DNA from 2 places in the Bacillus infantis NRRL B-14911 genome. Region 2 is predicted to be linked to the other one. Evidence: predicted binding sites of a transcription regulator. Region 2 holds the regulator's gene; the other holds the start of a gene.
What was found. Region 2 encodes NrdR, which represses ribonucleotide reductase genes. Its sites were predicted from a motif close to AACACNATATATNGTGTT; they were not measured.

Region 1: the regulator NrdR is predicted to act here: its motif matches at 7,919-7,936, upstream of N288_RS16625 (vitamin B12-dependent ribonucleotide reductase).

The regions. Positions count from the first base shown of each region.
Region 1 covers NC_022524.1:3,278,272-3,287,920, reverse strand. Annotated here, with positions in the region: gene N288_RS16660 (DEAD/DEAH box helicase) at 1-1,569, opposite strand, end outside; glycine riboswitch at 1,815-1,902, shown strand; glycine riboswitch at 1,906-1,983, shown strand; gene gcvT (glycine cleavage system aminomethyltransferase GcvT) at 2,101-3,207, shown strand; gene gcvPA (aminomethyl-transferring glycine dehydrogenase subunit GcvPA) at 3,222-4,568, shown strand; gene gcvPB (aminomethyl-transferring glycine dehydrogenase subunit GcvPB) at 4,561-6,024, shown strand; gene N288_RS16635 (rhodanese-like domain-containing protein) at 6,251-6,634, opposite strand; gene N288_RS16630 (lipoate--protein ligase family protein) at 6,875-7,711, shown strand; gene N288_RS16625 (vitamin B12-dependent ribonucleotide reductase) at 8,068-9,649, shown strand, end outside.
Region 2 covers NC_022524.1:3,584,657-3,594,305, forward strand. Annotated here, with positions in the region: gene dnaI (primosomal protein DnaI) at 1-388, opposite strand, end outside; gene N288_RS18115 (replication initiation and membrane attachment family protein) at 401-1,798, opposite strand; gene nrdR (transcriptional regulator NrdR) at 1,906-2,364, opposite strand; gene N288_RS18125 (hypothetical protein) at 2,470-2,871, opposite strand; gene speD (adenosylmethionine decarboxylase) at 3,131-3,511, opposite strand; gene N288_RS18135 (glyceraldehyde-3-phosphate dehydrogenase) at 4,088-5,119, opposite strand; gene coaE (dephospho-CoA kinase) at 5,355-5,969, opposite strand; gene ytaF (sporulation membrane protein YtaF) at 5,991-6,626, opposite strand; gene mutM (DNA-formamidopyrimidine glycosylase) at 7,091-7,918, opposite strand; gene polA (DNA polymerase I) at 8,006-9,649, opposite strand, start outside.

The DNA of each region.
Region 1 (9,649 bases), 310 kb from region 2:
AATATCTGTCAGATGGTCCTCGATGCTTCCGAACTCAAGCTTGGCGAGGATATCATCAAGCTCCCCGATGACTTTTTCAAACAGATGAATCTTCTCATACAGCAATTTGAGAATATGTTCTTCAACTGTATCCTTGACTGCGAAATTATAAATCATCACATCTTTTTCCTGGCCCAAACGGTGGATCCTTCCGATTCTTTGTTCAAGACGCATCGGATTCCATGGCAGGTCATAATTGATAATATGGTTGCAGAATTGGAGGTTGATCCCTTCACCTCCGGCCTCTGTCGCAATCAGGACCTGGACATTGTTCTTGAACAGCTCTCTCATCCAATCCTTCTTACCCCTTTTGAAACCGCCCCTGAAAGGGACAGAACTGATGCCGTGCTGCTTCAGGAACCATTGTAGGTAAAGCTGGGTCGCCCTGTATTCTGTGAAAATGATGACCTTATCGTCAATGCCTTTGATAAGCTCGAGCGCTTTTTCTGCTTTAGAATTTCTCTGAACCTTCTCCACTTTGCTGACCAGGAACTGAATCTGTTCCTGAAACATATCAGAAGGGGCCTCCTGCCTGGAAACCATATTGCGGAGCGTATAAAAGACTGCCTCCCGGCTGCTGCAGGCCTCGCGCTGCAGGGTCATGACGGAGAACTGGCTTGAATTGACCCAATCTCCTTCCCCTCTCAATTCTGTAACAGATTCGTACAGATCTCTTTCTTCCTTGGAAAATTCAATCGGGATGGTTTCTACATGCCGTTTTGTCCATTCAATCCCGGTATCAGCCCGCCTGTTCCGGATCATCACTTTATTGACCAGCTCTTTCAGGTGGGCATTGTCATCGAGCGAGCGTGAATCCTTCTTATACTTTTCATAAAAAGCTGTTTCATTACCCAGATGGCCAGGCTTCAAGAGAGAAACGAGGTTGAAAATCTCGCTTATCCTGTTCTGGATCGGTGTAGCAGTAAGGAGAAGGCAGAATTTCTTCTTCAGGCTCTGGACAAATTCATAGTTTTTCGTTTTGCTGTTTTTCAGCTTATGAGCTTCATCGATGATAATCAAATCATAATCAAGTGAAAAAATGATGTCGCGGTGCGGATTCCTTTTGGCTGTATCTATGGAAGATACCACCACATCGCACTGCTCCCACACATAAGCCTTGCGCTGGGCAACTGCCGGTATGTAGAATTTTGTGTTCAGCTCGATTTCCCACTGGGTGACAAGAGAGGCTGGAACCAGGATAAGGACTTTTTTCACGAGACCCCTAATCATATATTCTTTTAGTATCAGTCCCGCTTCAATTGTTTTTCCGAGCCCGACCTCATCGGCCAATATCGCTTTTCCGTTCATATTCTCAACTACCTGCCTGGCAACTTCCAGCTGGTGGGGCAGCGGCGTCAGGTCCGGCAAGTGCCCCGGAGCCTGGAGGCCATTGAATTCGGGGATGATGGTATGCTGCTCGACCTCTGCAGCAAGTCTGTAAAGCTCCCAATTCCCCCAAGGTCCGTCATTGGATATTCTTGATAGAAACTCGGTTTGCCATGTAGAATCAAAATCGATCTGGACTGGCATGGTAAAACAGCTCCTTCGCTTGTAGTTAAGCCCCTCTTGGCAATGCCCCCGGGGAGTCCTGCGGGTAAAAAGAAGCGTCTCAAATTATATATTGCCCAATCTGAAATAGGATGGTAGGATGATAATAGCTTTGAATGTTTCGAAATTTGTCATTAAACAAATTTTGGCTCCGAACGGCCATCAGCAGCATGCTGCGGATTCTTCATTGAATAGTATGGCCATATTGGAAAAAATTATAAATGCGGATGAGAATAAGGGGAGAGACTGTGTATACAGCGCCGAAGGAGCAAGCATTCATGTGAATCTCTCAGGCAAAAGAACCCTTGTTGGACGCGGCTCTGGAGAGTGCTTCATTTAGGAAGCCACCAAAGGGGAAAACCGGTAAAAGGTAAACTTTCAGGTGCCAGGACAGAGACCCTCGTTAGGAACGGGGGATTTCTCTGTCCTTTTTTCGTGCCCAAAACCTTCAGGCGTTCAAGCCTCATGGTTAGCAATCTTGTATTTATTATTTGGATCAAGGGGGACAAGTGAATGTCGCAGCTAAAACGTACACCATTATATGAGGAATACCGGAAGCTTGGAGCAAAAACCATCGATTTTGGCGGCTGGGACCTGCCGGTGCAGTTCACTGGCATCAAAGATGAGCACGAAGCCGTAAGAACAAAAGCAGGCCTGTTTGATGTATCCCATATGGGAGAGATAGAAGTGAAAGGGCAAGCCAGCCAGGATTTTCTGCAAAAAATGATGACCAATGATATCTCCAAGCTCAAAAGCGGCGGTGCACAATATACCGCGATGTGCTATGAAAGCGGCGGCACTGTTGACGATTTGCTTGTGTATAAATTCGAGGATGATCACTATCTGCTGGTTGTCAATGCGGCAAACATAGAAAAGGATTATCAGTGGCTTGAAGATCATCTGATTGACGGCGCTGACATCAGGAATCTATCTGATCAGACTGCCCAGCTTGCTTTGCAGGGACCTGCAGCTGAAGGGATTCTCCAGAAGCTTGCAGGCGAAAAGGATCTAAGCGAAATTGGCTTTTTTAAATTCAGCAGTGACGTGGATCTGAATGGAAAGAAAGCGCTCGTTTCCCGCACCGGCTATACGGGCGAAGATGGATTCGAGATCTACTGCCATTCGGATGATGCCTCAAGCATCTGGAATGATATCCTTGAAGCCGGAAAAGAAGAAGGTGTGCTGCCTTGCGGGCTCGGCTGCCGCGACACCCTGAGGTTTGAAGCAAACCTTGCGCTGTACGGGCAGGAGCTGTCGCCAGACGTTACCCCCCTTGAAGCCGGGATCGGTTTTGCTGTAAAGATTAATAAAGAAGCTGATTTCATCGGCAAGCCTGTCCTCAAGCAGCAAAAAGAAAATGGTGTGCCGAGAAAGCTGGTCGGGCTTGAAATGATTGACAGGGGAATCCCGCGCCACGGATATCCGGTGCTGGCGGATGGAGAGCAGGTCGGCGAAGTGACGACAGGCACACAATCACCGACCCTGAAGAAGAACATCGGCCTCGCCCTGATCAAGACCCAATATGCGGAGCTTGGCAATGAGGTAGAAGTTGAAATCCGCGGCAAACGGCTGAAAGCAGTTATAGCTGCCACACCTTTTTATAAAAGAGATAAGAAGTGACGGAGGGGAAAAACATGACGCATCGCTATCTGCCTATGACAGAAACAGACAAAAAGGAAATGCTTGAGAAGATCGGGGCAAGTTCGATTGATGAACTGTTCAGTGATATACCTGAAGCTGTCAGGTTTAAGGGAGAGTACAATATTAAACCGGCAAAGCCGGAAACGGCATTATTGAAGGAGCTTACCAAGCTGGCAGGAAAGAATGCCGACCTCAGGTCCAATTCATCCTTCCTCGGAGCCGGTGTCTATGATCATTATATGCCGGTGATTGTGGACCACGTCATTTCCCGCTCCGAATTCTATACGGCCTATACACCGTATCAGCCGGAGATTTCGCAGGGGGAGCTGCAGGCCATCTTTGAATTCCAGACGATGATCTGCGAACTGACTGGCATGGATGTAGCCAATTCTTCCATGTATGACGGCGGCACTGCCCTCGCTGAGGCAGCCATGCTTTCAGCTGGCCAGACGCGCCGCAAGAAAATCCTGATCTCCGAGGCTGTACATCCGGAATCGAAGGATGTTGTCAGAAGTTATGCAAAGGGGCAATATATAGAGGTTGTTGAAATTCCGCATAAGGACGGAATCACAGATATGGATGCGCTGAAAGAGCAGATGGACAGCGATACAGCTGCAGTCATTGTTCAATACCCTAACTTCTTCGGCCGCATAGAGCCGCTGAAAGAGCTTGAGGAAGTCATCCATGCCCAAAAATCCATGTTCGTTGTATCAAGCAATCCGCTTTCCTTGGGCGCATTAACGCCTCCAGGCAAGTTTGGCGCCGATATTGTGGCAGGGGATGCGCAGCCATTCGGGATCCCTACGGCATTCGGGGGACCTCATTGCGGTTATTTTGCCGTCACCTCCAAACTGATGAGAAAGGTGCCGGGCCGCCTTGTCGGGCAGACGATTGATGAAGAAGGCCGCCGCGGCTTCGTACTTACCCTTCAGGCAAGGGAACAGCATATCCGCCGTGATAAAGCGACTTCCAACATCTGCTCCAACCAGGCCTTGAATGCTCTTGCTGCATCTGTCGCCATGACAGCCCTCGGCAAAAAGGGAGTCAGGGATATTGCCGTCCAGAATATGCAGAAAGCCCGCTATGCCAGGGATCAGTTCAAGAAGGCCGGATTCGAGCTTGCCTTTGAAGGCCCGATCTTTAATGAATTTGTCGTAAAGCTGAATGCACCAGTCAAGGAGATCAATAAAAGCCTGCTCGATAAAGAAATCATCGGCGGCTATGATCTTGGCAGAAGCTATCGTTCACTGGAAAACCATATGCTGGTTGCCGTGACAGAGCTTCGCACGAAAGAAGAAATCGATACTTTTGTTAAAGAATTGGGGGATTACCATGCATAATCAAGACCAGCCGCTGATTTTTGAAATAAGCAAGCCGGGCCGCACAGGCTACAGCCTGCCGGAACTCGATGTACCTGAAGTGGATGTGGCTGAATTGCTGCCTGAAGGATACCTGCGTGAAGAAGAGCCTGAGCTTCCGGAAGTGTCGGAATTGGACATCATGAGGCACTATACTGCTCTCTCAAAAAGGAATCATGGCGTGGATTCAGGTTTTTATCCGCTGGGATCATGCACAATGAAATACAATCCGAAGATCAATGAAAATGTAGCACGCTTTAACGGTTTTGCCCATATTCATCCCCTGCAGGAGGAAAGCTCTGTCCAGGGTGCATTGGAGCTGATGTATGACCTTCAGGAGCATTTGATTGAGATTACCGGAATGGACGAAGTGACGCTGCAGCCGGCAGCAGGTGCACACGGGGAATGGACAGGGCTGATGATGATCAGGGCTTTCCATGAATCCAATGGCGACACCGGCAGGACAAAGGTTATTGTCCCGGATTCAGCCCACGGGACAAATCCGGCATCAGCAACGGTCGCCGGCTTTGAAACCGTCACCGTTAAATCGAATGAGAACGGCCTAGTAGACCTTGAGGATTTGCGCCGGGTAGTCGGATCCGATACAGCGGCCCTGATGCTGACGAACCCGAACACGCTTGGACTGTTTGAAGAAAACATTCTTGAAATGGCAGAGATTGTGCATGGTGCCGGCGGCAAGCTTTATTATGACGGTGCCAACCTGAATGCGGTCCTTTCCAAAGCGCGCCCTGGAGATATGGGATTCGATGTTGTCCATCTGAATCTCCATAAAACATTCACAGGACCTCACGGAGGGGGAGGACCCGGGTCAGGTCCGGTCGGCGTCAAGAAAGACCTGATACCCTATCTGCCTAAACCGATCGTTGCTAAGCGCGGTGAGGAATTTGTCCTTGATTATGACCGACCGCAATCGATTGGAAGGGTCAAACCGTATTATGGAAACTTCGGCATCAATGTGCGCGCTTATACTTATATCCGCACAATGGGGCCGGACGGCTTGAAAAATGTCACCGAATTCGCAGTCCTGAATGCGAATTATATGATGAGGCGCCTGGCGGAATACTACGATCTGCCATTCGACAGGCACTGCAAGCATGAGTTTGTACTCAGCGGCAAGCGCCAGAAAAAGCTTGGCGTCAGAACGCTTGACATTGCGAAGCGCCTGCTCGACTTCGGCTATCATCCGCCTACCATCTACTTCCCGCTGAATGTAGAAGAATGCATCATGATCGAGCCGACTGAAACAGAATCAAAAGAAACACTGGACAGCTTCATTGAAGCCATGATCCAGATTGCCAGGGAAGCGGAGGAAAATCCTGAAATCGTGCAGGAAGCGCCGCATACGACGGTCATCGGCCGCCTGGATGAGACCCTGGCTGCAAGAAAACCGGTCCTCCGGTATAAGAAAGAAGCTTAAGTTTCATGGCATTGAGGGGCGAAACACGGCATCAGCGCTGTGCTTCGCCCTATCTCTTTTGGCTTATTATGTTCCCTGCTGATTTTGGGCACATTCGTGTGAAACTCTGTTTCTAACGCATATTTATTCTTGATATGGAGTAATGCTTCATATGATCACACGGAAAAAGGGTCCCGCCTTAAGGCTGGACCCTTTCTTGCTCATGTATAGAAGGGAAGTGCCTCCCTTATTTCTTCGCTTTAATTTTGCCTGACCATTTTTTGAAGCCGCCCTGCAGCTGGTGGAGATCTTTATAGCCTCTGCGGTATAAAAACTGGGCTGCACGTCCGCTGCGCATCCCGCTTTGGCAGTACAGATACACAGGCTTGTCCGGACGGATTTCCTTCATGCGCATTTTCATCTGGGATAACGGGATATTTCTGGACCCGAGGATATGGCCGGCATCGAATTCATTCGGCTCCCGGACATCAATCAGCTGAGCCTTCCGGTATCCTGCACGGAATTCATCCTCTGTCAGGGTCTTGACGACTTTGCGCTGATAGAGCCATGTAACGACAGAGTAGGTAACAAAGCCCCCGATAATGATTAAAAGAATATAAAGTGTTTCCAATGTGACTTCTCCTTTCACGTATAGCTACGCCAGCTTTTATTATATAAGCCGGCAGGCATGTGAGTAAAGGAATTCCTGCAAAATTCACGTATTTCTCACGTTTTCGGATTTGCTGGAGACAAAGCGGGCGAGACGGTAAATTGAAATATTAGGCAAGGGCTGTTTGCTTTGTTTTTTCCGCCCATTTTGATAGACTAGAGAACATGTGCAAGACTCATAACATGAAAAAGAGGGTTACATATGCTAAAAGAAACTTGGAGATTTATTGATTCGGGATATGGTTCCCCATCTTTCAATATGGCTTTGGATGAGGCACTCCTCGAGTGGAACAGCGAGGGAAAGATCCCGCCTGTCATCCGCTTCTACGGATGGGATCCGGCAACGCTTTCCATTGGCTATTTTCAAAAAGCGGAAAAGGAAATCGATATGGATGCAGTCAAAAAGCACGGGCTGGGGTTTGTCCGCCGTCCGACAGGCGGAAGGGGCGTCCTGCATGAACATGAGCTCACATACAGCGTCATCGTTTCAGAGGACCATCCTGAAATGCCGAAAACAGTCACAGAGGCCTACCGGGTGATTTCTGAAGGAATCCTTAAGGGATTCCACAATCTTGGAATGGATGCCTATTTTGCTGTTCCGAAGACAGCCGAGGAAAGGGAGTCGCTGAAGAACCCGCGTTCCTCCGTCTGCTTTGATGCACCAAGCTGGTATGAGCTTGTTGTTGAGGGAAGAAAGGTTGCCGGAAGCGCCCAGACAAGGCAGAAGGGTGTTATCCTCCAGCATGGATCCATCCTCCTCGACCTTGATGAAGATAAGCTTTTCAGCCTGTTCAAGTATCCGAATGACCGTGTGAAGGAAAGGATGCAGAGAGCGTTCAAAAGCAAAGCCGTTGCCATCAACGAGCTGAGCCGGGACAAAGTTACAATCGGGCAGGCCAAGGAAGCCTTCAGAAAGGGCTTTGAAGAAGGTCTTGACATTCATCTTGAACCTTATGAGCTTTCCGCCGAAGAAATGGAATATGTGAACAAAATTGCAAAAGACCGATATGAAAACGATGAATGGAACTTTAAAAGATAAAAAGCGGCCCTGTCGCTTTTTTTCTGTTTGATGCAGAAATTGGCACACCCAGAATATGAAGATTTTTCCAAGGGGTCCGCATATAAAACGCAAGCCCCGAAATTTGCCGAAAATAATCGTTTACTGTCATTAATCGGACAATATCTCTTCTTATCTCTGAAATCTAGTTTTTTCTGCGTTTGACAAAATCAAATTGATTTGACCTCTAATACAATATATAGTGGTGTCGAAAATATTTTATACACTATATATTGATTTTGAGGTTTTAGATATGATAACTTTAGGGTATTCAAAAAAACAAATAGAAGCTTGGCTTTCTATTATTAATAGAAAGATACATTGAAGGAGCTGTGTGTATGTCTGTCGTTCTAGGACAAAAAGCAAAAGTGAACATCGAACAATTAAACAAGGATATCCGCCTATTTCCCCAGGTGCATCCGATCACCCCTGATATGAAAATCACCCATAAAGGGGTTTCCCGTCTGGTCATGCTGGACCGCTATACTTTCAAGGATACAGAAAAGATTACTCTGGCGAACGGGGACTTCGTTGTCCTGACGGTCAAAGAAGATCCAAAATTCCCTGCCCGCGGCCTCGGCTTCATCCAGGAGATTGACTGGGAGAACAAGACAGCCAAAGTATTGGTGGAGGAAGAATTCCGCGGAGTACTGGATAATCCGGACGAACCGGTGATTACGAAATCGCTGGATGTGATTGAGAAGCCGCTTGAAATCTATTATGAGCAGATTGCAAAGCGCAATGCGACAGGCCTGGCAGCTGCAGAGGCAACAGAAGAGAAGCGCAAAGAATGGTTTGAGAAATTCTACCACGAGCTTGTGAGCCTGAACTTCATCCCTGCCGGAAGGGTGCTTTACGGTGCTGGCGCGGATACGGATGTTACTTACTTTAACTGCTATGTCATGCCGTTTGTACAGGATTCCCGGGAAGGGATTTCAGAGCATCGCAAGCAGGTAATGGAAATCATGAGCAGGGGCGGCGGCGTCGGAACAAACGGATCGACCTTAAGGCCGCGCAACACGCTGGCCCGCGGAGTGAACGGCAAATCTTCCGGTTCGGTTTCATGGCTTGATGATATTGCGAAACTGACTCATTTGGTTGAACAGGGCGGATCAAGGAGAGGTGCGCAAATGATCATGCTCACCGACTGGCATCCTGATATCATCGAATTCATCATCTCAAAAATGCAAAACCCGCGCATCCTCCGTTTCCTGCTGGAAAACACACAGGATGAAACAATCAAGCGCTATGCCAGTGAAAAGCTGAAGTTCACTCCGCTGACTGAGCAGGAGACCAATATGTATCAGGGAATCATCAACTATAAGCAAATCCCCGGTCTTGGCGGCTTCAGCGAGAAAATCATCAAGGATGCGGAAAATAAGCTTGCTGCCGGAGGCAATTATACTGTCCATAATCCTGAGTTCCTGACTGGCGCCAATATTTCCGTGTGCCTGACAAAGGATTTCATGGATGCCGTTGAAAAAGATGCAGAGTATGAGCTGCGCTTCCCTGATGTGGAGTCATATGATGCTGAAACGATGAAGATCTACAATGAAGAATGGCATAAAATCGGTGATGTCCGCGAATGGGAAAAGCTGGGCCACAAAGTGCGCACCTACCGCAAAATCAAGGCAAAAGAGCTTTGGAACCTGATCAATATCTGCGCAACTTATTCAGCGGAGCCAGGCATTTTCTTCATCGACAATGCGAATGATATGACAAATGCACAAGCCTACGGACAGAAGGTAGTAGCGACAAACCCTTGCGGAGAGCAGCCGCTGGCGCCTTACTCTGTCTGCAATCTCGCCGCTGTCAATCTTGCTGAAATGGCTGACAAGGAAAACAAAACGGTCGACTTTGAAAAGCTGGCCCGCACTGTTGAAGTTGGCGTCCGCATGCAGGATAACGTCATTGACGCGA
Region 2 (9,649 bases):
AGGCGTTGACAATCTCTTTTGGAATATACAGGCTCCGGATCAGCTTCTCATTTTTCTTCCGTTCATCATGAATCACCTTGCGCGGGCAGCGGTTGTATTGGACATCAATGATCCCCCGCCTGATGACCAGTTCAGGATGATATCCCTGCATCATATTCTTGCATTCCCCAAGGCTTGGGCACTCTCTGCATTCCTTGCTCTGCTGGGCATACTCCGAAAGCTTGATCATGCTCCTTTCTGCCATTTCAGCTGTAATTTCTGCGCGGTGCTCCTGCAAAAAAGCTTTTACATCAGGATGGGAGAAAACTTCCTTCTTTTGCTGCTCGTACCTCTTTTGAAAGCTTTCATTACCTGCAAGTTTTTTCAATGTCTCATTGATTCTTTCCATGCTGCCACCTCCTTATTTCCGATACTTTTTAAGCCTTTCCTCTAAGGCCCGCCTTTTTGCCTCATATTCTGAGTCATTGGCGGCAGCTGCTTTTTGCGGCTGCTCTTCCTGCTGCTCATCAAACCAGTCAGGCAATGCTTCTTTTCTGATCGGCTTTTTCGCTGAAGCAGGCTTCGCCTTTTTGCCTTCTGCCCACTCCAGATACTGGCGGTGTTCATTCTTGGCCAGCATCATAGCTTCTTTAACCGTTTTAATCTGTTTTCTTGCCCAATGCCCGGCAATCTTCTCTACATATGCTTTCGTCAGCTTCATATCTGTTTTTAGCATAACATACTGAATGAGAACATTAGCAACGCCTGGATGCAGTTTCTGCTGAAACATAACGTCCTCAATGATTTGCAGATCACCTTTAGAGGGATCTGCCCCGCCGGAAATATCCTTTAACAGCTGGCGCGGGGAAGTGATCTCCATATATCTGATCAATTCTTCTTCCTGTGTTTTCGGCTCAGCGGCTTGAACCTGATGGATGCCTGGCTGGATCCGGTCTATCAGGGAAGGCAGCTGGTCCTGATGCTCAAATTGATACCAGTCACGTGCCGATTTCCGCAGTTCTTCAATATTGATATCATTATCTTCCGTCATTGCACTGATCAGGATGTTTTTCATCTGCAGGGCATCAATCCCATAAAGGAAGGACAGGTTGCTGATGGCTTCCCGGACCTTCGGGGTCAGCGCCGACTTGGGGAGAAGAGATTCATTCAACCCCGCTGCCAGCAGCTCAAAATCAAAGGATGAACCTCCGATTTTTATCTCTTCAGGGCTTGTTCTCCCTATGAAGGTAAATCCCTCTTCAAGAGACAGATCCCTTCCTGTATCCTGGTCAGGGGAGAAAGCTGCAGGATGGCCTGACTCATATACATCCTGAAAGGCTTTAGTCACTTCATCATAACCCTGCATCACGCCGGAATCATGGTCACAGAAAAAGCGCTTGAGCCTCAGAAACTGATTTTTGCCGATTTTGCGGTATAGATAAATGTTAAGCATCCCATCCAGGAAAAACTGCTCCGGACTCAGCGGCGGCTGCAGTTCGTATATAAAAGAGCGGCTGCCCTCCTCATTTTTCACAAAAGCCTTCAAAAGACCAATTCCTTCAAGCTTCAGTCTTGCTTCATAAATTTCCTTTAAGTTCATCCCCATGAAATTCATCAAGCTGTGATGGCTGTTTGATTGAGACCAAAGCCTGTTTTCCTCCAGTTCAGCCCATAGCGTCATATATAGACTGAGACAGGCCGCCCCGATTAAGGGCTGATACAACAAAGTCAGAACTTTTCTGTCATAATCATGCAAAAGACCGCTCGCGGCCACTGCATAGCGGTCAATCGGAAGCATTTCTTGCCAATGCTGGGCCATAGCTGCCAACCTTTCTACGATCTTCAGGAAACCAGCCAAAAAAGAGCCAAAGACAGTCTTTAGCTCGGCTCTGGCTGGAGGCACCTCAATGCATCACTTCCAAAAGATCATTGTTCTTTTTTGATTAATTCTTTCAACTCATCGATAAATACATTGATATCCTTGAATTGCCGGTAAACAGAGGCAAATCTGACATAAGCAACCTCATCGATTTTGGCCAGTCTGTCCATGACCATTTCACCGATAAATTCGCTTTTTATTTCAGAAACCCCCTGGCTGCGAAGCTCCTTCTCCACTTCAGATGTCACTTCTTCAAGCTCCTTAAGGGCTACAGGACGTTTTTCGCAGGCCTTGATCAGGCCCCTCAGCATCTTATCGCGGCTGAACTCCTCGCGTGTGCCTTCCTTCTTTACGACAATGAGCGGAATTTCCTCCACCTTCTCGAATGTGGTGAAGCGATAGCCGCATTTCTCGCACTCCCGCCTTCTGCGAATGGAACGGCCGTCATCGACCGGACGGGAATCAAGGACGCGTGTATTGTTATTCTGGCATGAAGGGCATTTCATACAATCAGCTCCGTATCCTCATTCATGTACTTGCTGGCCGTTTCTCTGCACGAAGGCCATTCTGTTTCTATCATATAAAAAACACATCAGCTGTACAAGCTTCCGCTATTCAGCATTCCTGCCGGAACCAAGATATGTAAGTTCTTTATCCAGTCTGCTGTAGAAACCTGTGATTTCCTTTTTCAGGGAAGGTAATGCTCCCGCAGGAGAAAATTGCTCAGTCGATATATTTACATCAATGGCAGACTCCATTCCTCTTACAGACACAATGGTGATAATGGCAAAGTACTTTTTGCCGCGGGTAATTTCCGCAGCCATTTCTCCATGCTCTTTGGCAGAGCTGATCATTTTCACACTGGGGTCCTTCCGCAGAACGTTTTCCGCGGTTTCAAAAGCCTTATTAAAGCTGGCCTTATAGTATCTTGTGCGCAGATTCTCATCCCGATGGCTTTCGCTTGTTTCACACTGTTTTTGAAAGCGGCCGAAAACTGTCCGAAAAATTGACATTCATTCATCCTCCGAGTTATCACTTTTCTCTATTTTAACACAAGAAAAGCGCCAGCGCCTTGTCAAAAACGGGACGCTGCGTCCTGCGGCAGCGTCTTGTGATCTTGAGGGGCAGGAGCTGGGGCTGTACAGCTGCCATAGCTGAAAAAAGTATCTAATCTTTATAGAAGATCATGCTGCCTGCCCTTTCTTCCGGCCAATATAAAAAGAGGTGTACGGATACACCCCTTTGATTTGTCAGTTTATCAGTTTGTCATTTTTATAGTGCGTTTGCTTGAGCTTGCTTAACTTGAACAGGACCCATGCCGCGAGGAATTTCGATATTCTCACGCGTTTGAGCGCCTAACTCTTCCGCAATATAGTCTGCAGCAATGTTAGGATCAAGATCTCCGCATGTGTATACATCAATGCTTGCATAGCCATGCTCCGGGAAGCTGTGGATAGTTAAATGAGACTCGGAAATGATTACCACTCCGCTTACACCCTGCGGCGCAAACTTGTGGAATGCGACTTCGCGGATTTCTGCACCAGACTTTAATGCAGCCCCTACAAATGTCTGCTCAATAAATTCCATATCATTCAACTTTTCAAAATCGCAGCCCCATAGCTCTGAAATAACATGACGGCCCATTGTTTCCATATTCAAATTTCCCCCTTTTTAAAAATACAAACGAATTAATGAGCTTCTTCATTTTCACTGGCCAACAACTACCACGGGGGAAAGTTAGTCCAGAGAGGTCCTAACCCTTTAAGTAGCCATCACTGCCAAAATTCAAGAAGTTCACGAGGAATAGTATACTTTGTTTATATTTTTTTTGCAACAGGAGTTTTTGATTTTTTTAGATGGCTATTTTCCTCATCATTAGATGGTCAACCATTGAAATAAATCAGGACAAAACTGGTTTACTTAAAGGACTATCCTCTAATAATGGAGTGTTGATTTCCGTTCCAGGCACTTCGCTTTCCGCGGGGCGGCGCTGAGCCTCCTCAGAGCAAGCTCTTGCGGGGTCTCAGCTTTGCCGCTGCAATCCCGCAGGAGTCTTCGTGCCTTCCACTGCAATCAACTGGTTTTAGAAATTTTAAAAGGCAAAATCATAATACAAAAAAATAAAAAATAAAAAATAAAAACAGGGTACGGAAGAATTCTTCCGTACCCCTTATGTCTAAATTCAGCGTGCTTTAATAAACAAGCATTGGCTTACAATTTTCCGGTGTGTCAGCCTGCTTTTACTTCTGTGAGTTTAGCCATTTTTCCTGCGACAAAGTTGACGAGGTCGACGACTCGGCAGGAGTAGCCCCATTCGTTGTCATACCAGGCGAGCACTTTTACTTTGTTGGGGCCGATGACCATGGTTGAGAGGCCGTCTATGATGGCAGAGTGTTCATTGGTATTAAAGTCGACAGATACGAGCGGCTCTTCTGTAATATCCAGGACGCCCCTCATGCTTCCTCTGGCTGCAGCTTCAAAGGCATCGTTGATTTCCTCGGCAGTCACTTCTTTATTCAGGTCCACCACAAGGTCAACCAGCGATACATTTGGCGTCGGGACACGGAGGGCCATTCCGTGAAGCTTGCCCTTCAGCTGGGGCAGCACTAGGGAAAGGGCTTTGGCGGCGCCTGTCGATGTCGGAATGATCGATTGTCCGCATGCCCGTGCACGGCGCAGGTCCTTATGCGGATTGTCGATATTTTTCTGATCGTTTGTGTAAGCATGGACAGTCGTCATCAGTCCATTTTCGATCCCGAATTTTTCATCAAGCACCTTTGCGACGGGCGCAAGGCAATTTGTTGTGCATGATGCGTTAGAAATGATGTCATGCTCATAAATATTTAATGCGCTTTCATTTACTCCCATCACAATGGTGACATCCTCATTTTTACCCGGAGCAGTCAGTATAACCTTTTTAGCTCCTGCCTCTAAATGGAGCGCTGCTTTTTCGCGGGAATTGAATTTGCCTGTTGCTTCTATAACAATATCAATCTCCAGGTCCCTCCATGGGAGTTCAAGGGGATCTCTGCTTGCCAGCAGCCTGATGCGCTTCCCATTTACGACAATTGCATTATTTTCAGGAATCACTTCGCCTTCAAACATCCCGTGATTCGTATCATATTTAATTAAATGAGCCAGAGTTTCAGCAGGATAGCTGGCGTTGATTGCTGCAATTTCAAGGTTTTCCTCCATAATTGCCTTTCTGAACACCATTCTTCCGATCCTTCCAAAACCATTAATCGCTATTCTCGCCATCATTATACGGCCCCTTCCGAATAAGTGTTATACTTATGTTGTTTACCTTTGCTATTAGTATAACATATATAAAACCTTTTGTGCTCCTGATTGTGCACATTTTCAAAAAGTCTAATTATTCAGAATAACATTTTTAGACTTCAGTTCAATATAGTCAGCTTTAAGCCTTTTATGAACGGAAATAACAAAGCACATACTATAAATGTTTTGTTTTTTAAACATAAAAAAGAGGAAGGCATCAGCTCTTCCCCTTTTCCTCCGGCAGCCATAGATCAAGCAGCCCGGATAACTGCTCCTTCGTCTCCTCAATGGTGCCATTATTATTAATAACCGCATCTGCCAGCCTGACTTTTTCAGTAAGAGGCATTTGAGAATTGATGCGGGCCTCCGCTTCTTTTTCACTTAATGAATTACGGTTCATCAGGCGCCTCAGCTGAGTTTCCCCATCTGTATAAACAAGCAATGTCTTATCTGCCAAATGTTCCAGCTTGCTTTCGAACAGCAGCGGTATATCCAGCACTACTAGCTGCTCCCCTTTTTGGATGGCCTGCTCTTTTTTTTCCAGCATTCTCTTGCGGACTGCAGGATGGACAATCGCATTAAGAGCCAGCCGTTCCTCTTCATTATGAAAAATGATGGCCCCGAGCTTTGCCCGGTCAATTTCTCCATCAGGCTGCAGAATCCCGGTTCCAAAGCGGCTGACAATACCGTTATATGCTTCTTCTCCCTTTTCCACTGCAAGCCGTGCTTCCAAATCTGCATCAATGACCGTAACCCCTTTTTCCATCAGCATGGAGGATACGGTGCTTTTCCCGCTGGCGATGCCTCCAGTCAATCCTATTACTAACGGCATATTCTGTCCTTTCCGGACTCGTTATATTTTCCAGATTCCGATGACAATCAGCAAAAGCCCAGGAATAAAAGAAAAGCGCTGCACCCAGCTGCTGTGGCTGAAAATGGTGCCGATTTTCATTCCGGCAAAAACAAATAGCGAGCTCATCGCAGCCACCGCAGCGGCCAGATAGCCGGGAGAATATCCCAGCATGGCGGCTCCTATCCCTGCTCCAAACGCATCCAAAGATAAAGCAAGGCCCAGCATAAATGCTTCAATCCCTGTAATCGTGCCTGATTTATCAAAATCGGCAGCCATGGGCTTTTGCAGGATGTTTATAACAAGGCCTAATGATTTAATTTCAAAATTGACAATCGTTTTCTCATGGGGAAGAACATCTTTTGATTTTTCCGGACGGAAAAACTGGTACAAGACCCAGGCTCCAAGGAGAATCAAAAGAATTCCGCCAAGACTCTCGGCAGCTTGAGGTGACAGAAAACTCTCGATCACATGGCCGATGGTCATTGCTGTTATAAGCGTTATAGCCGAACAGCAGGCAATAATTAAAATCGACTTTAAGGGTATGCTCATTTTCCTTAACCCATATGTCAAGCCAACACTGAAACTGTCAAGACTGACAGCAAATGCAAGCATAAGAAGTGAGAGTGTGTGTACCATGGATCATGCTCCTTCCTCCTGTAAATCGCTAGGATAGTATATGGAAGAAGCCAATCCAATGTTATTAGAAAAGCGGAAGCGGCTTGCCCAGAGCCGACAAGCATAGGACGCGCAAGAATAAAAGGCGTTCTTCGCCTTTAATTCTTGCGCGGCTTATGACTCGAGGCTCTAGCCGCTGTAGCTAGACAAATCGAAATGCGGAGGGCGCTTGCTCAGCCCCGACAAGCATAAGACGCTTTGGAATTGAAGGCGTTCTTTGCCTTCGGTTCCAAAGTGGTGGCTTATGACTCGAGCACCTAGGAGCCGCAGCTGAATCGAAATGCGGAAGCGGCTTGCCCAGGGACGACAAGCATAAGGCGTCCAGGAATAAAAGGCGTTCTTTGCCTTTAATTCCTGGGTGACTTATGACTCGAGTCCCTAGCCGCTGCAGCTGGACAATCGAAATGCGGAGGGCGAAAGTCCCTCTACTTCACCTGGCACACAGGGCAGAAGACTGTGCCCCGCCCGCCGACGATGATTCTTTCGAGTGTGCTGCCGCATGTTTTGCATGCCTCTCCTTTTCGCCCGTAGACGAAAAGCTCGAGCTGGAACATGCCGATCTGGCCCTGTGAATTCACATAAGACCTGATGGTGCTGCCCCCCTTCTCAACTGCTTCAGAAAGTGTGGCGACAATCTCCTTATGCAGCCTGCCGATTTCATCATCAGAAAGAGAACTGGCCAGCCTTTCAGGGTGGATGCCCGCTCTGAACAGCGCCTCATCCACGTAGATATTCCCAAGTCCGACGACTGCTTTCTGATCTAAAAGGGCAGTTTTGACCGCTCGATTGGTGCCGGCCAGCCGCTGCTGCAGAAACTGGGGAGTAAATTCTTCCGAAAACGGCTCAGGCCCCAGCTGGGAAAGGGGCAGACTCGCAAACTCCTCTCCCTTGGCAAACAGGTGCATTGTCCCGAACTTCCTTACATCCCTGTAGCGGAGTTCAGAACCGTCTGTGAAATGGAAGATAACATGGGTATGCTTATCCTTGTCCTCTTCTTTTGAATAGAGAGCATACTTGCCTTCCATGCGGAGATGGGAAACCAAAGCATAATCGTCTGTATAAATGATCAAGAACTTTCCGCGCCTTCCGACATCCAGGATAGTCTGTCCGGCAAGCGCATCGGCAAACTGCTCAGCTTCACCAGGCTGCTTGATCATCTTCGGCCAATGGATGGACACTTGCCCGATTTCTTTGCCGGTGACAAGCTCTTTCAATGTTTTCCTGACTGTTTCTACTTCAGGCAATTCAGGCATGATTCATTCTCCTTTCTTCTTTCTTCAGCCCGGGCTGTTGGGAAGGAAGAAAGCGCCCGGCTGTACCCAAGCGCTTGCTTCTTCCTTCTATTTTGCATCAAACCATGTCGGGCCGTATGAGAAGTCGACCTTTAGCGGGACATCCAGATCTACTGTATTTTCCATCACGTCGGGCACAATTCTCTTTAGTATCTCAATTTCTTCCTCAGGCGCCTCAAAGATCAATTCATCGTGCACCGATAAAAGAAGGCGGGACTGCAGTCCTTCTTCCCGAAGCCGATCGGCCATGTCAATCATGGCTTTCTTAATAACATCGGCAGCACTGCCCTGAATGGGCGTATTCATGGCTGTCCGCTCTGCAAAGCTCCTTAGATTGAAATTCCTGCTCGTAATCTCGGGAAGATATCTTCTTCTGTGAAGAAGTGTCGAAACATATCCCTTCTGTTTCGCCTCCTGGATGATATCGTCCATATACTCGCGGACTCCGGGATAGCTTTCCAGATAGCGGTCGATGAACTGCCCGGCTTCCTTCCTCGTAATCCCCAGGCTTTGCGACAATCCATAATCGCTTATTCCATATACAATTCCAAAGTTGACTGCTTTCGCGTGGCGCCTCATGTTCGAAGTCACTTCGCCTTCTGAAACATGGAATACCTCCATAGCTGTCTTTGTATGGACATCCTGATCTTCACGGAAAGCCTCGATCAGCTTTTCATCGCCAGCAATATGCGCAAGCACCCTTAGCTCGATCTGGGAATAGTCGGCTGCAAAAATGACCCAGCCTTTTTCAGAAGGTACAAATGCCTGCCTGATCTTTCTGCCCTCTTCCAGCCGGATCGGGATATTCTGCAGGTTCGGATCCGTAGAGCTGAGGCGCCCCGTTTGTGTGAGTGCCTGATTAAAGCGGGTATGAACCTTCCCTGTTTTCTTGTCCGTCACCTTCAGCAGCCCTTCAATATAAGTCGACTGCAGTTTGCCGAGCTGCCTGTACTGCAGGATTTCCCTGATGATCTCATGCTTATCTTCCAGCTTTTCCAGAACATCAGCAGAAGTAGAATATCCTGTCTTTGTCTTTTTGACAGGAGGCAGGCCGAGCTTTTCAAAGAGGATGACCCCAAGCTGTTTAGGAGAATTAATGTTGAAAGCCTCACCCGCGAGCTCGTGGATGCGCTCTTCAATATCGCCCAGCTTCTGATTGATCTGTTCTCCCATCGCCTGAAGCCTTTCAAGGTCGACTTTGACGCCCTGCGACTCCATATCAGCCAAAATAAGCGAAAGCGGCATTTCCAGATCATAAAAAAGCTCATACTGCCTGTTTTCCTTTAACTCATCTTCAAGCTTGTCCCTAAGGGCTTCCAGGGCTGCAGCTTTTCTGGCAAGATGCCCTGCCAGCTCTTCCTGTGCCGGAATCTTTCTTTTCGCACCTTTCCCGTAGACAGCATCATCCGTCTGTACACCATTATACCCATGGCGTTTGGCAACAGAAGCAAAGTCTTCGATTGATTCTGACGGATTGATGATATAGGAAGCGATAAGAAGGTCAAACTCCACTCCTTTTAAGTGGATGCCGTGATGGCGCAGGGAAACCTCCGTTCGCTTGGCATCATAGACAATCTTCTTTTTAGATTCGTCCTCGGCCCATTTCTTAAAGGTCTCAGAGCTTAGTGCAAGCTCAGCGGGAATAAAATAGACCCCATTTCCGCTTGCAGCCGAGAAGCCGGCTATTTCGGC